DNA from 3 places in the Streptosporangium sp. NPDC023825 genome. Region 3 is predicted to be linked to each of the others. Evidence: predicted binding sites of a transcription regulator. Region 3 holds the regulator's gene; each other region holds the start of a gene.
The links. The regulator LexA, encoded in region 3, represses DNA repair genes until DNA is damaged. The targets are predictions, from matches to a motif close to TCGAACANNTGTTCGA.

Region 1 (5,260 bases), on a different contig from region 3:
ACATGGCCTCGGGAGATGATCGGCTCGATCACTCTCGATCACGCCGGAAAAACCGTCTCCGCGCCGTCATGACGTCGCTGGGGTCGACCAAGACGCGTGCGTTCCTGCGGCTGCTGACCTCGATAGGCACCACCAAGACCCAGGACACCCTGAAACTCCTGCCGTTCGTCGTCATGGCCGTGGTGGCCCTGATCGACTTCGGCTCGGGCCCCACGTCCGGCCTCCTGCCGCTGCTGGCCCTCGGCCCGGCCTTCGCCAGCGTGGCCTGCGGCCTGGCCCGCACCACGGTGGTCGGCGTCGTCGCCCTGGTGCTGTGCCTCGCGCTCGGCGCCTACAACGACATCCTCTGGATGCCCCGCACCGACATCACCCTCATCGCCATCCTCGGCGTCACCATGGCCAGCGTGCTGGCCAGCGCCGGGCGGCTGCGCCACGAACACCAGCTCGCCGACGTGCGCTCGGTGGCCGAGGCCGCCCAGCGGGTGCTGCTGCGCCCGGTGCCCCGCCGCGCGGGACCGGGCATCGGCGTGGCCGTCTCGTACACCTCCGCCACGGCGGAGGCCAGGATCGGCGGCGACCTGTACGAGGTCGTCACCACCCCGCACGGGGTGCGGATCATCGTGGGGGACGTCCAGGGCAAGGGCCTGGAGGCCGTGGAGACGGCCGCCGTGGTGCTCGGGGCCTTCCGGGAGGCGGCCCACGACGAGAGGACGCTCCAGGGCGTCGTGGCGCGTCTGGAGAACGCCCTGACCCGCGAACTGTCCGGCGAGCAGTTCGTGACCGCCGTGCTGGCCGAGATCAGCGGCGGTTCCACCATCACCGTCATCAACTGCGGCCATCCGGCGCCCATGGTGCTCGACGCCGAGGGCGGGATCTGGTTCGCCGACCCGCCGGACGAGGCGCTCCCGCTGGGCATGAGCGCCCTCAAGGCCAGCGAGCCGCAGCCGCACCACATCCCGTTCGAGCCGGGCGACCAGGTGCTCTTCTACACCGACGGGGTCATCGAGGCGCGCGACGGGGTCGGCGAGTTCTACCCGCTGCTGGAGCGGGCGCACCTGCTGGACGGCGACGACCCTCAGGGCTCGCTGGACGCCCTCCGCGCCGACCTGCTCGACCACGTGGGCAGGCCTCTGAGCGACGACGCCGCCATGCTCCTGCTACGTCACCGCGCCGCCCGCCAGAACTCCACGACGGCGGCGTGAGAACGGACGAAGCGAGGACGGCCCGGGGGCGGCCCAGGACGGGCGGGCGGCACGGCGGGGACAGGCGGCACGACGGAGACGGCACGACGGACGGGCGGCACGACGGACGGGCGGCACGAAAAACGTCCCCGTACGTCCTCGTGCCGTCCGGGGGGACCGGCGGGCACGAGGACGTACGGGGACGGCGCCGGTGAGCCCGGGCGGTGACCCCGGGTGGGAGGCCGCTCCGGCTCCAACCGGCTAGGGAGACCCGGGGCTCTAACCGGCCAGGGGGACCCGGCCGGGGAGCATGGGCTGGCTCGGCACGCCGAGCAGCTTCTCCACGGCGGTGACGAAACGCTCCGCCTCGGAGATGAGCTCCTCGGCGTCCCGCGAGGACACCGTGCGGGTCAGGCCCGCCTCGGCGGCGGCCCGCTTGGCCGCGCTCGTCTCGAAGTAGGGTGCCCACTCGGCGAGGCGGGGCTCGGCCTCGGGCAGCATTTCCCAGGCGCTGCGCAGCCTGCGCCTCCTGCGGCCCTCCATGGGACGGGGACGGGCCGCCAGGACGGCAGCGGCCGCCCTGAGCGCGGCGAGATGGGCCGCGACGTAACGCGCGGCGGAAGTCCGGGCGGCGGCGGCCTCTTCGAGGCAGTCGCGCGCGTCTGAAAGGTGTGCCCGCACCGTGGGGGACAACCGGGGCCCACCGGAATCGCCGAGCCGAGGGGTCATAGTGCTTCAGCCTCCTTGGTCGCGAGCGGCTCCGGCGTTTTCGCCGGCGGTATCACACTCGCAGACCCCACCGACAAATCCACCGGACGGCCGGACGAGGAGCTTCCCCTCTCCCCGCCCGTCCTGACCTGGCCCGATCGTCTCCGCCGACGACGTGGACCGGATCGGCCGCCCTTGGACACGAGCCGCGAGCGCCGTGTCATCACATCGAACATAAATTCGATCACTAATACTGTCAAGTAAAACGGCGAACAAAAGTTCGATCTTCGGATGTGTGAAGACACCTGCGGGCACGGAAGATCGGTGCGTGCGGGCACGCGAAAGGGCCCCGGGAGATCACCGTCTCCCGGGGCCCCGGTTCACGACCGGCGGGGCCACGCCCGCCGGACCGCCCGTTCCGCCGCCCTACCGGACGAACCTGCCCCGGACGTGCACCGGCACTCCCGTACCGAGCAGGCCGGGAAGGACCTCCGCCACGTGCATCGGCAGCCGTACGCAGCCGTGGGAGGCGGGCGCCAGCGGCACCGACAGCGCGCCGTGGAAGGCGATGCCCCCGTTGAAGAAGATCGGGTTGTAGAGCTGGCCCAGGTAGGACTTGTGCCAGCCGTCCCTGCGCCAGGTGGTCTTGTAGTCGCCCGTCGGCGTGCGGGCGTCACCGCAGAACCGCTGGGTCCTGCCCTCCCAGGTGGCCGTCTCGCAGTAGGAGATCCCGCTGCCGGAGGAGGTGTGGCTGACCAGCTTCACCACACCGCCGACGTAGAGGACCATCACCTGCTTGGCGAGGTTGACCTCCACCCGGGTCGGCTTCCCGTTGGGAACGAGCACCTTCGGCGCCACCGGGGCCTCCAGGGCGGCCCAGGTCCTGCGCGCCACGGTGCTGGTCGGCGTGACGCCGTTGACCTTCTGGAAGGCCCAGACCGCCGCCAGGGTCGCCCCGCCGTAGCGGCCGTCGATCCTGCCCGGCGCGTAGCCGAGCTCGGCCAGCCGGGTCTGGAGCACCTTCACCGTGGCGCCCTTCGCGCCGAGCTTGAGCGTCTTGCCCGGCGCGACGAACGGGCTCGCCCCCGTCGCCGTCACGGCTGTCACGGCCGGGACGGCCGAGGTCTGGGCCGCGGCGGCGCCCGCGAAAAGGGTGACGCCCGCGGAAGAGAGGAGCACGGCCCCCGCCGTCATCAGCGCGGCCACTCCCTGCCGCTGTCCAACCCCCACTTTCAATCAACTCCTCATATCACTGTGGATCAGGTCAAGGGACCATAGCGCACGGGTTCCCCGTGCAGGCCGCCGGTTATAAAGCGGCAATCAACGGTCAATCTGTTTAGAGTGGCCGCGTGCCAGAAAAGTTGCATCCGAACATCGAGAAGGTCGCCGCCGTCCTGCGCGAGCACGGCGTCCCCGGCGAGATCGTCGTCTTCGCGGAGGCCACCCCGACCGCCGCCACCGCGGCCGCGCAGCTCGGCTGCGAGGTCGGCGCCATCGCCAACAGCCTGATATTCGACGCCGACGGCGAGCCGCTCCTGGTGCTGACCAGCGGAGCCCACCGGGTCGACACCGACCTGATCGCCAGGACGGCGGGCGCGGCGAAGGTGCGGCGCGCCGACCCCGCCTTCGTGCGGGCGGCCACCGGTCAGGTCATCGGCGGCGTCGCCCCGATCGGCCACCCCGCGCCGGTCAGGACCCTGGTCGACACCTGGCTCGGCAAGCACGAGGTCGTCTGGGCCGCCGCCGGCCATCCGCACACCGTTTTCCCGACCTCCTTCGAGGAGCTCGTCCGCATCACCGGTGGGGTCCCCGTCGAGGTCGAATGACGACCTTCCACGGCGCTTGAGCGCCGCACCCACCAGGCGCGCACCCGCGTCCCGTGCCGACCCGCGCCACGTCCGCACTGCTAGGGTGCGACGCGTGATCGGACTGCGACGGATCGGACCCGACGAGTTCAGGCTCCGACTGGACGCGGTCCTCCACGTCTACACCGAGGCGATGGACCCGCCCGCCGACCAGATCGCCGGCCGCAGGCTCATCATGGGAAACCACGCCACCCATCCCGCCTTCACCTGCCTGTTCGCCGAGCTGGCCGACGGCACACCGGTGGGCATCGCCTACGGCTTCCACGGGGTTCCCGGCCAGTGGTGGCACGACGTGGTCAGGCGGGCCCTCGTGGAGAAACACGGCGAGGGCGGCGCCCGCGGCTGGCTGGGCGACGCGCTGGAGCTCGCCGAGATCCACGTCCACCCCGACTACCAGGGAAAGGGCATCGGCCGGGCGATGATCGCGGGCATGTGCGCGGGCCGCCTGGAGCGCACCGCCGTGCTGTCGACCCGCGACCAGCCCACCGCGGCCCGGCACCTCTACCGGAGCGTCGGCTTCGTGGACCTGCTCACGCAGTTCGTCTTCCCCGGCGGGCACGAGCGCTACGCGATCCTCGGGACCACCCTGCCGCTGGGCGGCTGAGCCACCGGCCGGAGCTCCGGATCCCCGACGGGACGCCGCCCTCCCGGGACGTCCCGCACCGGCGTGCCTCGTCCGGGGAACCGGCCGCCCGGCCAGGCGCGCCGGGCGGCTCCGCGGCGGGCCCCGCTGACCGGGCCCGGCCGGACAGGGACCGCCCACCGGCCGCCGCGCCCCCGGCGGGAGCGGGGATGCGACGGCGTCAGACCGGCAGCGGGGCGGCCTTCGACGTGTGGTCGAGGGCCTGGAAGACCTCGCGGGTCGCGCTGGAGCGGTTGAAGGTGATGAAGTGGATGCCGGGCGCCCCCTCGTCGAGCAGGGTCTGGCAGAGCTCGGCCGCGTGCTCGATGCCGAGGCTGCGCACGGCGGCCGGATCGTCGGCGACGGCCGCGAACCTCTCGGCCACCTCCGGCGGGAACGGCGCGCCGGAGAGCTGCTCGGACCTGGCGATGGTGCTCATCTGCGTGACGGGCATGATCCCGGGGATGATCGGCGTGTCACAGCCGCTGGCCGCCACCCGGTCGCGCAGCCGCAGGTAGTCCTCGGCGCGGAAGAACATCTGGGTGATCGCGTAGTCGGCGCCCGCCCGGCACTTGCGCACGAAGTACTCGGTGTCGGACTCGATCGAACTCGACCTGGGGTGCTTGTACGGGAAGGCGGCCACGCCCACGCAGAAGTCGCCGGACTGGCGGATGAGCCGGACGAGCTCCTCGGCGTACTGGACGCCCTCGGGGTGGCGCACCCACTCGCCCGTCACGTCGCCGGGCGGGTCGCCCCGCACGGCGAGGATGTTGCGCACGCCCGCCCCCGCGAAGCGGCCGATCAGGTGGCGCAGCTCGCGGACGGAGTGGTTGACGGCGGTGAAGTGGGCCACCGGGGTGAGCGTGGTCTCGTGGGCGAGCCGC
Region 2 (5,260 bases), on a different contig from region 3:
GCGGCGGCGGCCTGGAGGCCGGCGGCGCCGACTGGCAGACCATCATGTACGAGGGTTACGCCCCCGGCGGCGTCGCGGTGCTGATCGAGTGCCTCACCGACAACCGCAACCGCGCCGCCTCCGAGGTCCGCGTCGCGCTGACCCGCAACGGCGGCTCGCTGGCCGACCCCGGCTCGGTGTCCTACATGTTCAACCGCAAGGGCGTCGTGCTCGTCCCCAAGGGTGAGCTGGCCGAGGACGACGTGCTGGTCGCGGTCCTCGACGCGGGCGCCGAGGAGGTCAACGACCTGGGCGACCAGTTCGAGGTCGTCTCCGAGGCCACCGACCTCGTCCCGGTCCGCAAGGCCCTGCAGGAGGCCGGGATCGACTACGACTCGGCCGAGTCCAGCTTCATGCCGACGATGAACGTCCCGCTGGACGAGGACGGCGCCCGCAAGGTCTTCAGGCTGATCGACGCCCTCGAGGACAGCGACGACGTGCAGAACGTCTGGGCCAACTTCGACGTCTCCGACGAGGTCATGGAGAAGCTCGACGCGTAGCTCGGGCTGTTCGGTGTGATCTCGTGTGGTCTGCGAGGTTTGTCCGCGTGGTCGAGGGCATATCACGCGGACAATGGGCAATCCTGACCTGATTTTTGCCGTGGCGGGCGTCGCCGCGCTGCTCGCGGCCACGCTCCCGCGGCTCCTCAACCGCCGCCCCTTCTCGCTCCCCCTGGCCTGCCTGCTGGGCGGCCTCCTCCTCTACGCCCTGCCGCTGGAGCTGCCCGATCCCGATCCGGTGGCCCATCGGACGCTGGTCGAGCACGCCACCGAGATCTGCGTGCTGATCTCGCTCATGGGCGCCGGGCTGGCCATCAACCGGCCCTTCGGCCGGCGCGACTGGTCCTCGACCTGGCGCCTGCTGGGGTGGACGCTCCCGCTGACCGTCCTGGCCGTGGCCGCCGCCGCGTACGGCCTGCTCGGCTGGCCCCTGGCCGCGGCGCTGCTGCTGGGCGCGGTGCTCGCGCCGACCGACCCGGTGCTCGCCTCCGACGTGCAGGTCGGTGAGCCCGTCGACTCGGAGAAGGCCGACGACGAGGTCCGCTTCACCCTCACCTCCGAGGCGGGCCTCAACGACGGCCTGGCCTTCCCCCTGGTGTACGCGGCGATCACGCTGGCCGTTGCCGGGGGTGTCGGCTGGATCGCCGAGTGGACGCTGGTGGACCTGCTCTACCGGTGCGCCGCGGGCGTGGTGTGCGGCCTGCTGATCGGCAAGGGGCTGGGGCGGCTGTTCTTCCGCGCCCAGAAGTCCGACCTGCGGCTGGCCGAGCACCGCGACGGCTTCGTGGCGCTGGCCGCGACGTTCCTGGCCTACGGCCTCACCGAGCTGGTGCACGGCTACGGCTTCATCGCGGTGTTCGTGACCGCCTGCACCATCAGGGCGGCCGAGCGCAGCCACGGCTACAACGGGGTGCTGCACGGCTTCATAGAGCAGATCGAGCGGCTGTTCACCGCCTGGCTGATCGTGCTGCTCGGCGGCTTCGTCGCGATGGGCGGCCTGTCCGCGCTCACCTGGCAGGGCGCCGCGGTCGGCCTCCTGCTGCTGCTGGTCATCCGGCCGCTGGCCGGCTGGCTCGCCGAGCTGGGCGGCAGGGCCGGGCCGCGCGAGCGCGTCGCGACGGCGTTCTTCGGCATCCGCGGCATCGGCTCGCTGTTCTATCTCGCCTACGCCCTCGGCCAGGCCGACTTCGGCGTGCCCGCCGAGGAACTCTGGGCCGTGGTCGCCTTCACCGTGCTGGCCTCCCTGGTGATCCACGGCATCTCGGCCTCGCCGGTGATGAACCGCCTGGACCGGCTGCGCGACAGGAAGAGCGACGAGGACGACGAGGAGGCGGAACCCGCCGCCCAGCACCTGTGAGCCCGGCCCCCGCGGCGGGCCGGGGAAGAGCCGTGCGCGGGCCGCTCCCACGCGGTAGAGTCTGCCACCGAACAGGTGTTCGGCGAGCGGAGGCGTGTCGGTGCGGTTGCCCGAGTTGCGGGTGATGGGGGTCGATCCCGGGCTTACCCGATGCGGGCTCGGCGCCGTCGAGGGGCGGCCCGGCGCGCCGCTGAGCCTGGTCAAGGTCGGGGTCGTCCGCACCCCCGCCGACGACGAGATCGGCGCCCGGCTGGTGGCGATCGAGGCGGGCATCGAGCGGTGGCTCGACGAGGTCCGGCCCGACGCGGTGGCCGTGGAGCGGGTCTTCGCCCAGCACAACCTCAGGACCGTGATGGGCACCGCGCAGGCCTCCGCCGTGGCGATCCTGTGCGCGTCCCGCAGGGGCCTGCCGGTCGCGCTGCACACGCCGTCCGAGGTCAAGGCCGCCATCACCGGCAGCGGCACGGCAGACAAGCAGCAGGTCGGCACGATGGTGACCCGCCTGCTGCGGCTGGACGCCATGCCCAAGCCCGCCGACGCCGCCGACGCGCTCGCCCTCGCGATCTGCCACGTGTGGCGGGGCGGGGCCCAGAGCAGGCTGGCCGAGGCCGCCGCGAAGGCGGCGAGCGCCACCACCACCCCCGCCGCCTACTTCCGAGGCCGTGGCAGGGCCGGACACCCGAGAGGAACCGCGAAGTGATCGCCTCGGTGCGAGGGCAGGTGACCGCGATCGCCGCCGACGGCGCGGTCGTCGAGGTCGGCGGGGTAGGAGTCCTGGTGCACTGCACGCCGGGCACGCTGGCGACGCTCAGGACGGGCGAGGAGGCCAGGCTCGCCACCTCGCTGGTGGTCCGCGAGGAGTCGCTCACCCTGTTCGGCTTCGTCACCGACGACGAGCGCGGCATCTTCGAGATGCTGCAGACGGCGAGCGGGGTCGGTCCCAAGGTCGCCCTGGCGATGCTGGCCGTGCACACCCCCAACGCGCTCCGGGTGGCGGTGGCCTCCGCCGACGTCAAGGCGCTGACCAGGGTCCCCGGGGTGGGCCCGAAGGGTGCCCAGCGGATCATCGTCGACCTCAAGAACAAGCTCGGCACGCCGGAGGAGGCCGTCAACGCCGCCCTCGACGGCCGCGTCGCCGCGCCCGCCTGGCGCGCCCAGGTCCACTCCGGGCTGGTCGGCCTGGGCTACTCGGGGCGGGACGCCGACGAGGCGGTCGCCGTCGTCGAGCCGCAGGCCGACGCCGAGCTGGCCGAGGGCCGCACCCCGCAGGTGGCGGCCCTGCTCAAGGCCGCGCTCCGCGCGCTGAGCGTGCGATGAGGGACGGGCGCGCCGTACGGGACGTGTGCCGCGAGACGGTGGGCGGGGCCGCGCGGTCCCCGGAGGGCTCCGGCGGTTCCGCCGTACGGCGAGAGGGGGAGGGGCGGCGTGGGTTCCGACCGTGATCTGGTGTCGCCGGACGCCGAGGGCGACGAGAGATACATCGAGGCGGCGCTGCGGCCCAAGCGGCTGGAGGAGTTCATCGGCCAGACGCGGGTGCGCGAGCAGCTGTCGCTGGTGCTGCAGAGCGCGCTGCGGCGCAACCGGCCGCCGGACCACGTGCTGATGAGCGGCGGACCCGGGCTGGGCAAGACGACCCTCTCCATGATCATCGCGACCGAGCTCTCCGTGCCCCTCCGGATCACCTCGGGGCCCGCGCTGGAGCGGGCCGGCGACCTCGCGGCGATCCTGTCGACCCTCTCCGAGGGCGAGGTCCTGTTCATCGACGAGATCCACCGGATGGCCAGGCCCGCCGAGGAGATGCTCTACCTCGCGATGGAGGACTTCCGCGTCGACATCGTGGTGGGCAAGGGGCCGGGGGCGACCGCGATCCCGCTGGAGATCGCCCCGTTCACCCTGGTCGGCGCCACCACCCGGGCCGGCATGCTCCCCGCGCCGCTGCGCGACCGCTTCGGTTTCGTCGCGCACATGGACTTCTACGGGGTCGCCGAGCTGGAGGAGGTGCTGCACCGCTCCTCCCGCCTGCTGGGCGTCACGCTCCCCGGCGACGCCGCCCGCGAGATCGCCGGCCGCTCCCGGGGCACCCCCCGCATCGCCAACCGGCTGCTGCGCCGGGTCCGCGACTTCGCCGAGGTGCGCGCCGAGGGCGTCGTCACCAGGGATGTCGCCTCCGCCGCGCTCAACCTCTACGAGGTCGACGCCGAGGGGCTCGACCGGCTCGACCGGGCGGTGCTCGGGGCGCTGCTGCGCAAGTTCGGCGGCGGGCCGGTGGGACTGTCGACGCTGGCGGTCGCGGTGGGGGAGGAGCCGGAGACGGTCGAGGTGGTCGCCGAGCCGTTCCTGGTGCGGCAGGGACTGCTGGCCCGCACCCCCCGTGGCCGGGTGGCGACCGCTGCGGCCTGGACCCACATGGGGCTGGTGCCCCCGCCGGACGCCTTCGGAGCCTCGTTTCTCATCGATCTTGAGGATGATCCCGGGGCCGTCTAACGTTGGGAGTCGGTAGGGAAGACGTACAGGATTGATCACAGATCGATGACAACTGTATCGAAATGGGAACTTCCCTGCGCGCCAAAACGTGACTTCGTTGCCGCGCTCTTAACAGCTCGCCTAAACTCCGAGCCTTGGCTGGCTGTGTAGGCTGACGTGCTGAGCGGCGTGGCCGTATGTGACGTCCGGCTTCCGCCGGTCAATCTCAAGAGAGGGAGCGGCCCTGTGGGCGGCAACTATTCGAGCCTGATCATGATCGCTCTCATGGTCGTGGTGTTCTACTTCCTGCTCATCCGGCCGCAGCGCAAGCGGCAGCAGGAGCAGGTCAAGATGCAGAACAGCCTCACGCCGGGCACCGGTGTCATGACCACGACGGGTCTTTTCGCGACCGTGGTGGCCATCGACGCCGACGACGTGATCCTGGAGATCGCCCCCGGCGTGGAGACCCGCTGGGTCAAGGCGGCCATCGGCCGTGTCCTGGTTCCCGTTGACGACGCGGAGGAGGAGAATGTCAAGGCTGTCGACCACGGTGTCGTGGAGACGGCGGAACAGCAGGGTGCAGACCACGACACGACGAGCAAGAAGCCGTGAGTAGCCTCACCTCCAACCCCCTATAACCGAAAGAACTGACGACCAGTGGCCCGACCGACCAGCGGCCAGAGCAGACCGGGGCGCATGCTCCTGGTGCTTCTGGCGATCATTCTCGCCATGGGCGGGGCGATGCTCCTCAACAAGGCGTACACGCCGGAGTATGGCCTCGACCTCGCCGGCGGCACGACCGTGACGCTGCAGCCCGTCACGCCGAACGGGAGCGCTCCCTCGCAGGAGAGCCTCGACCTCGCCGTGAACATCATCCGCGAGCGGGTGAACGGCAGCGGCA
Region 3 (5,260 bases):
CGGGGCACCGGACGGTTCACGGTCAACTTCCGGCTGCGCGACTGGCTGCTGTCCCGCCAGCGCTTCTGGGGCTGCCCGATCCCGATCATCCACTGCGCCGACTGCGGCGAGGTCCCCGTCCCCGACGACCAGCTGCCCGTCACCCTGCCCGACATGCGCGGCGAGGCCCTGGCGCCCAAGGGCGTCTCCCCGCTGGCCTCGGCCGAGGACTGGGTGAACGTCTCCTGTCCCAAGTGCGGCGGCCCGGCCAGGCGCGACACCGACACGATGGACACCTTCGTCGACTCCTCGTGGTACTTCCTGCGCTACGTCGACCCGGCGTACGAGGACGGCCCGTTCGACGTCGAGCGCGTCCGCAGGTGGGGCCCGATCGACCAGTACGTCGGCGGCGTCGAGCACGCCGTGCTGCACCTGCTGTACTCCAGGTTCTTCACCAAGGTCCTGCACGACATGGGGATGGTCGACTTCGTCGAGCCCTTCACCCGCCTGCTGAACCAGGGGCAGGTCATCAACCAGGGCAAGGCGATGTCCAAGTCGCTGGGCAACGGCGTCGACCTGGGCCGGCAGATCGACGCCTACGGTGTCGACGCGGTCAGGCTGACCGTCGTCTTCGCCGGACCGCCCGAGGAGGACATCGACTGGGCCGACGTCTCCCCGGCGGCGTCGCAGAAGTTCCTGGCCCGCGCGTTCCGCGTCATGGCCGAGGCCGGCGCGGCCTCCGCGCCCGGCGTCGACGTCACGGCCGGAGATCCGAGCCTGCGCAAGGTCGTCCACCACACCATCGACGAGGTCACCAGGCTGGTCGACTCCCACCGCTTCAACGTCGCGGTGGCCCGCATGATGGAGCTGACGAGCGCGGCCCGCAAGGCCATCGACTCCGGGCCCGGCGCCGCCGACCCGGCGGTCAGGGAGGCCGCCGAGACCCTGGCGGTCATGCTGTCCCTGGTCGCGCCGTACGCGGCGGAGGAGGGCTGGGAGCGGCTGGGACACTCCGCCTCGGTCGCCACCGCGGGCTGGCCGGTCGCCGACCCGGCGCTGCTGGTCCAGGAGTCGGTCACCTGTGTCGTCCAGGTCGCGGGCAAGGTGCGCGACCGGCTGGAGGTCTCCCCGGAGATCTCCGAGGCGGACCTGGAGGCGCTGGCCCTGGAGTCGGAGAAGGTCCGGTCCTTCCTGTCCGGGGCGCCGCGAAAGGTGATCGTCCGCGCGCCCAAGCTGGTCAACATCGTCCCGTAGGCAGCGGAAAGGCCCTGAAAATGCCGGATGGGTGGTGTCCCGATATCGGGACACCACCCATCCGGCATGTCGCGCGTCCTGCGGCGCGTCGCCCGGAGGCGCGTGGTGCGGAACTCGCGTCGGAACGGCGTGTTTCGAACCTCGCTCAGCGGGCGCGGAGAAGAGCCCCGCGCGGAGAGGAACCCAGCGAGGAGAGGAACTCAGCGGGCGCGGAGCAGAACGGTCCGGAGCTCGCCCGGAACGCTCGTGTCAGAGCTTGCGGAGGACCGCGACGACCTTGCCGAGCACGGTGGCCTCGTCACCCGGGATCGGGTCGTAGTTGGGGTTGTGCGGGACCAGCCAGACATGGCCGTCTCTGCGCTTGAAGGTCTTGACCGTGGCCTCGCCGTCGATCATCGCCGCGACCACGTCGCCGTTGTCGGCGACCGGCTGCTGGCGTACGACCACCCAGTCACCGTTGGCGATGGCGGCCTCGATCATCGAGTCACCGGTCACCTGGAGGAGGAAGAGGGTGCCCTCGCCGACAAGCTGCTTGGGCAGGGCGAAGACGTCCTCGATGCTCTCCTCGGCGAGTATGGGACCACCGGCGGCGATCCGGCCTACCAGGGGAACGTAGGCGGCGGTCGGGCGGCTGACCGGGGCCTCGTCCTCGCCGGAGTCGGGATCCACCCACAACACGGGCTCGCCGGGAAGGCGGACCTCCAGGGCGCGGGGGCGGTGCGGATCACGCCGCAGGTAGCCCTTGCGCTGCAACGCCGTCAGCTGGTGCGACACGCTGGAGGTGCTGGTGAGCTGCACCGCCTCACCGATCTCCCGCATGGACGGCGGGTAGCCGCGCTGCTGCACGGAATCGCGGATCACCTCAAGGATCTTCCGCTGCCTGGGGGTGAGGCCAAGGGAGTCACGCCTTCGCACCGCCAGGTCGCTGGCGGCCGAACCGTTCTCGTTGTGCTGGCTCATACGAACTCCTCGCCTCCCGGTCTGTATTTAACACGTCGCACACAGCGACCATACCTCGGCCGAAGATCATATTCAAACAATTGTTCGAATGTCCTCGAAATCGGCGACGCCGTGGTGTACAACATCGTACGGGAGTTCGATCGACATCGTGTTCGATTCGCCGATCTTTCTTCGACATGTGTTCGGCCAGGTCGAGGGGATGGGGGTCACCATGAAACCGACCACGACGACACCGCGATCCAGGACCGCGCCGGCATCCCGGGCGGCGCGGCGATCACCGGAGGCGCCGCGCCTGCGGCTCGTGCCGCCCCCGCGACCGGAGCCGGAGTCGGGGTCGGAGCCGGGGCCGGAGTCCGCGCGGAGGTCCGGGGCGGGGGCCGGGCCGGGATCCGGACGGGGGCCGGTGCCGGATCCGGTGTCGGGACCCCTGCCGGGACCCCTGTCCGGACCACTGCCGGGACCGCGTACCGGCCGTGGGTCGGGGCGAAGGTCCGGACAGGGGTCCGAGCGGGTGCCCGGGCAGCGGTCCGGACAGCGGTCCGAGCGGCTGCCCGGGAGCGAATCCAGGCAGGGGCCCGGTCGCGAGCCCGGGCGGCCGTCCGGACGTGAGCGGAGACGGCGACCCGGTCGCGAGCCGGGGCGGAGGCCTGGCCATGAGCCGGAGCGGGGGCTCGGGGGCGGATCCGGGCCGGGAAGGGCGCCGGGCCCGGCGGTGGCGTCCGCGGCGCGGGCCCGCCGTCCCGGGGTCGCCCGGCCGGCGCCCGTCCGGCGGCCACTCCGGCTCACCAGGCGTGGAAGGATCGTGGCGGTGGCGGTGCTCGCGCTCCTCACCCTGGGGGTGCTCTGGATCGGCGGGCGCATCGACATGGCCTCGGCGGGCGGGCGGCCGGACCTCGAGGGCCTTCCCCGGATCACGGTGCACGCGGGCGACACGCTGTGGGAGATCGCGGACGCGTTGACGGAGGAGGCCGACACCGGCCCGACGGTCCGCCGTGTCATGGACCTCAACGGGCTGTCCGGCTCCGCGGTCCGGCCGGGGACCCGGCTCTACCTCCCCGAGGGCCTCGTCCGCTGAGGCCCGGGAGGGCCTGCCCCCTGAGATGGGCTGTCCCCTGAGACGGGGGAGGGGCGGTGGCGTACGCGGGGGAGGGGTCCGGGAGGGCGGTCGGCGGGCGGGGGAGGGGGTCCGGAGTGCCCTCGCCTGACAGGTCGCCCGGGGCGCGTGTGAGGGAAGCGGTGCCCGGGACGGGAGGGGTCCCGCCCAGGTGGCGACACGCCGCGATGTGACGGCTGATCAGCGACTTCGTCCCGCAAGGTCGTTTCAACTTGCGTTCATGGTCGCGCACTTCTACGGTTGGACCACAACATCTAGTGGCTGCATCGCAACCCTTCACCACAGATTGTGTTTCCATTACCGCACCTCGACTATTCGAAGGTGTGTGCGCGAGCGTCTGTGCGTGCGCGTGGTGGGTAGGTGAAATGGGTCGGCCGCTTCGGTAGTCAGGGAGGCGACACACGTGCATTGTCCGTTCTGTCGCCATCTGGACACGCGAGTCATCGACAGCCGGGCCACCGAGGACGGTGGGGCCATCCGCCGCAGGCGCACGTGCTCCGAATGCGGGCGCAGGTTCACCACGCAGGAGACCGTCCTGCTCATGGTGAGCAAGCGCAGCGGTGTGACGGAGCCGTTCTTCAGGGACAAGGTGATCGCCGGAGTCCGGCGGGCGTGCCAGGGACGGTCCGTCAGCGAGGACTCCCTGGCGCAGCTGGGCCAGCGGGTCGAGGAGAGCATCCGGGCCACCGGGTGCGCCGAGATCGCGGCCCACGAGGTCGGGCTGGCCATCCTGGGCCCGCTCCGAGAGCTGGACGAGGTGGCGTACCTGCGGTTCGCCTCCGTCTACCGGGGGTTCGAGACCCTGGCCGACTTCGAGGCGGAGATCGAGCGGCTCCGGGCGGAGCGCTCCACCGAGCAGGACTGATGCAGACCCCGGGCGCCGGGGGTGAGGCGGCGCGTTGGTGTGGTCCGATTCGAGGGTTCTACGGAGCCCCAGGAGGGGGAAGTCATGACGGAGACTGTCGGCGCGGTGACACGTGGGGGCAAGAGGCCGCGTAAGGGCCTGAAGATGAAGCGCATCTTCACCACGCCAGGCGTGCATCCCTATGACGAGCTGACCTGGGAGCGCCGTGACGTCGTCATGACCAACTGGCGCGACGGCTCGGTCAACTTCGAGCAGCGCGGCGTCGAGTTCCCCCAGTCGTGGTCGGTCAACGCCGCCAACATCGTGACCACCAAGTACTTCCGCGGCGCGGTCGGCACCCCGCAGCGGGAGTGGAGCCTCAAGCAGCTGGTCGACCGGGTGGTGGGCGTCTACACGCGTACGGCGGTCGAGCACGGCTACTTCGCCACCGACGAGGACGCCGAGATCTTCGACCACGAGCTCAAGCACGCCCTGGTCAACCAGGTCTTCAGCTTCAACTCGCCCGTCTGGTTCAACGTCGGCACCGCGTCGCCGCAGCAGGTCAGCGCCTGCTTCATCCTGGCCGTCGACGACCAGATGGAGTCGATCCTCGACTGGTACAAGGAAGAGGGCGTGATCTTCAAGGGAGGTTCGGGCTCCGGCGTCAACCTCTCCCGGATCCGTTCCTCCAAGGAACTGCTCTCCAGTGGCGGCACCGCCAGCGGCCCGGTCTCCTTCATGCGCGGCGCCGACGCCTCCGCGGGCACCATCAAGTCCGGGGGCGCCACCCGCCGCGCCGCCAAGATGGTCGTCCTCGACGTCGACCACCCCGACATCGAGGAGTTCGTCGAGACCAAGGCGCGCGAGGAGGACAAGATCCGCGCCCTCCGCGACGCCGGGTTCGACATGGACCTGGGCGGCAAGGACATCGTCTCCGTCCAGTACCAGAACGCCAACAACTCCGTGCGCGTCTCCGACGAGTTCATGCGCGCGGTGGAGAACGGCGAGGAGTTCGGCCTGCGCGCCCGCCTCACCGGCGAGGTCATCGAGAAGATCGACGCCAGAGAGCTGTTCCGCAAGATGGGCAAGGCCGCGTGGGAGTGCGCCGA

Region 1: the regulator LexA is predicted to act here: its motif matches at 2,158-2,173, upstream of AB0G15_RS27730 (SAV_6107 family HEPN domain-containing protein).
Region 2: the regulator LexA is predicted to act here: its motif matches at 1,964-1,979, upstream of ruvC (crossover junction endodeoxyribonuclease RuvC).

Annotation. Positions count from the first base shown of each region.
Region 1 covers NZ_JBFAAE010000037.1:50,481-55,740, reverse strand. The annotation lists gene AB0G15_RS27735 (PP2C family protein-serine/threonine phosphatase) at 69-1,202, shown strand; gene AB0G15_RS27730 (SAV_6107 family HEPN domain-containing protein) at 1,461-1,910, opposite strand; gene AB0G15_RS27725 (L,D-transpeptidase family protein) at 2,316-3,119, opposite strand; gene AB0G15_RS27720 (YbaK/EbsC family protein) at 3,239-3,715, shown strand; gene AB0G15_RS27715 (GNAT family N-acetyltransferase) at 3,810-4,358, shown strand; gene metF (methylenetetrahydrofolate reductase [NAD(P)H]) at 4,558-5,260, opposite strand, start outside.
Region 2 covers NZ_JBFAAE010000048.1:16,781-22,040, forward strand. The annotation lists gene AB0G15_RS31275 (YebC/PmpR family DNA-binding transcriptional regulator) at 1-539, shown strand, start outside; gene AB0G15_RS31280 (cation:proton antiporter) at 613-1,896, shown strand; gene ruvC (crossover junction endodeoxyribonuclease RuvC) at 2,012-2,596, shown strand; gene ruvA (Holliday junction branch migration protein RuvA) at 2,593-3,213, shown strand; gene ruvB (Holliday junction branch migration DNA helicase RuvB) at 3,322-4,380, shown strand; gene yajC (preprotein translocase subunit YajC) at 4,606-4,971, shown strand; gene secD (protein translocase subunit SecD) at 5,056-5,260, shown strand, end outside.
Region 3 covers NZ_JBFAAE010000011.1:74,461-79,720, forward strand. The annotation lists gene leuS (leucine--tRNA ligase) at 1-1,233, shown strand, start outside; gene lexA (transcriptional repressor LexA) at 1,483-2,193, opposite strand; gene AB0G15_RS13050 (LysM peptidoglycan-binding domain-containing protein) at 3,002-3,268, shown strand; gene nrdR (transcriptional regulator NrdR) at 3,711-4,172, shown strand; gene AB0G15_RS13060 (vitamin B12-dependent ribonucleotide reductase) at 4,257-5,260, shown strand, end outside.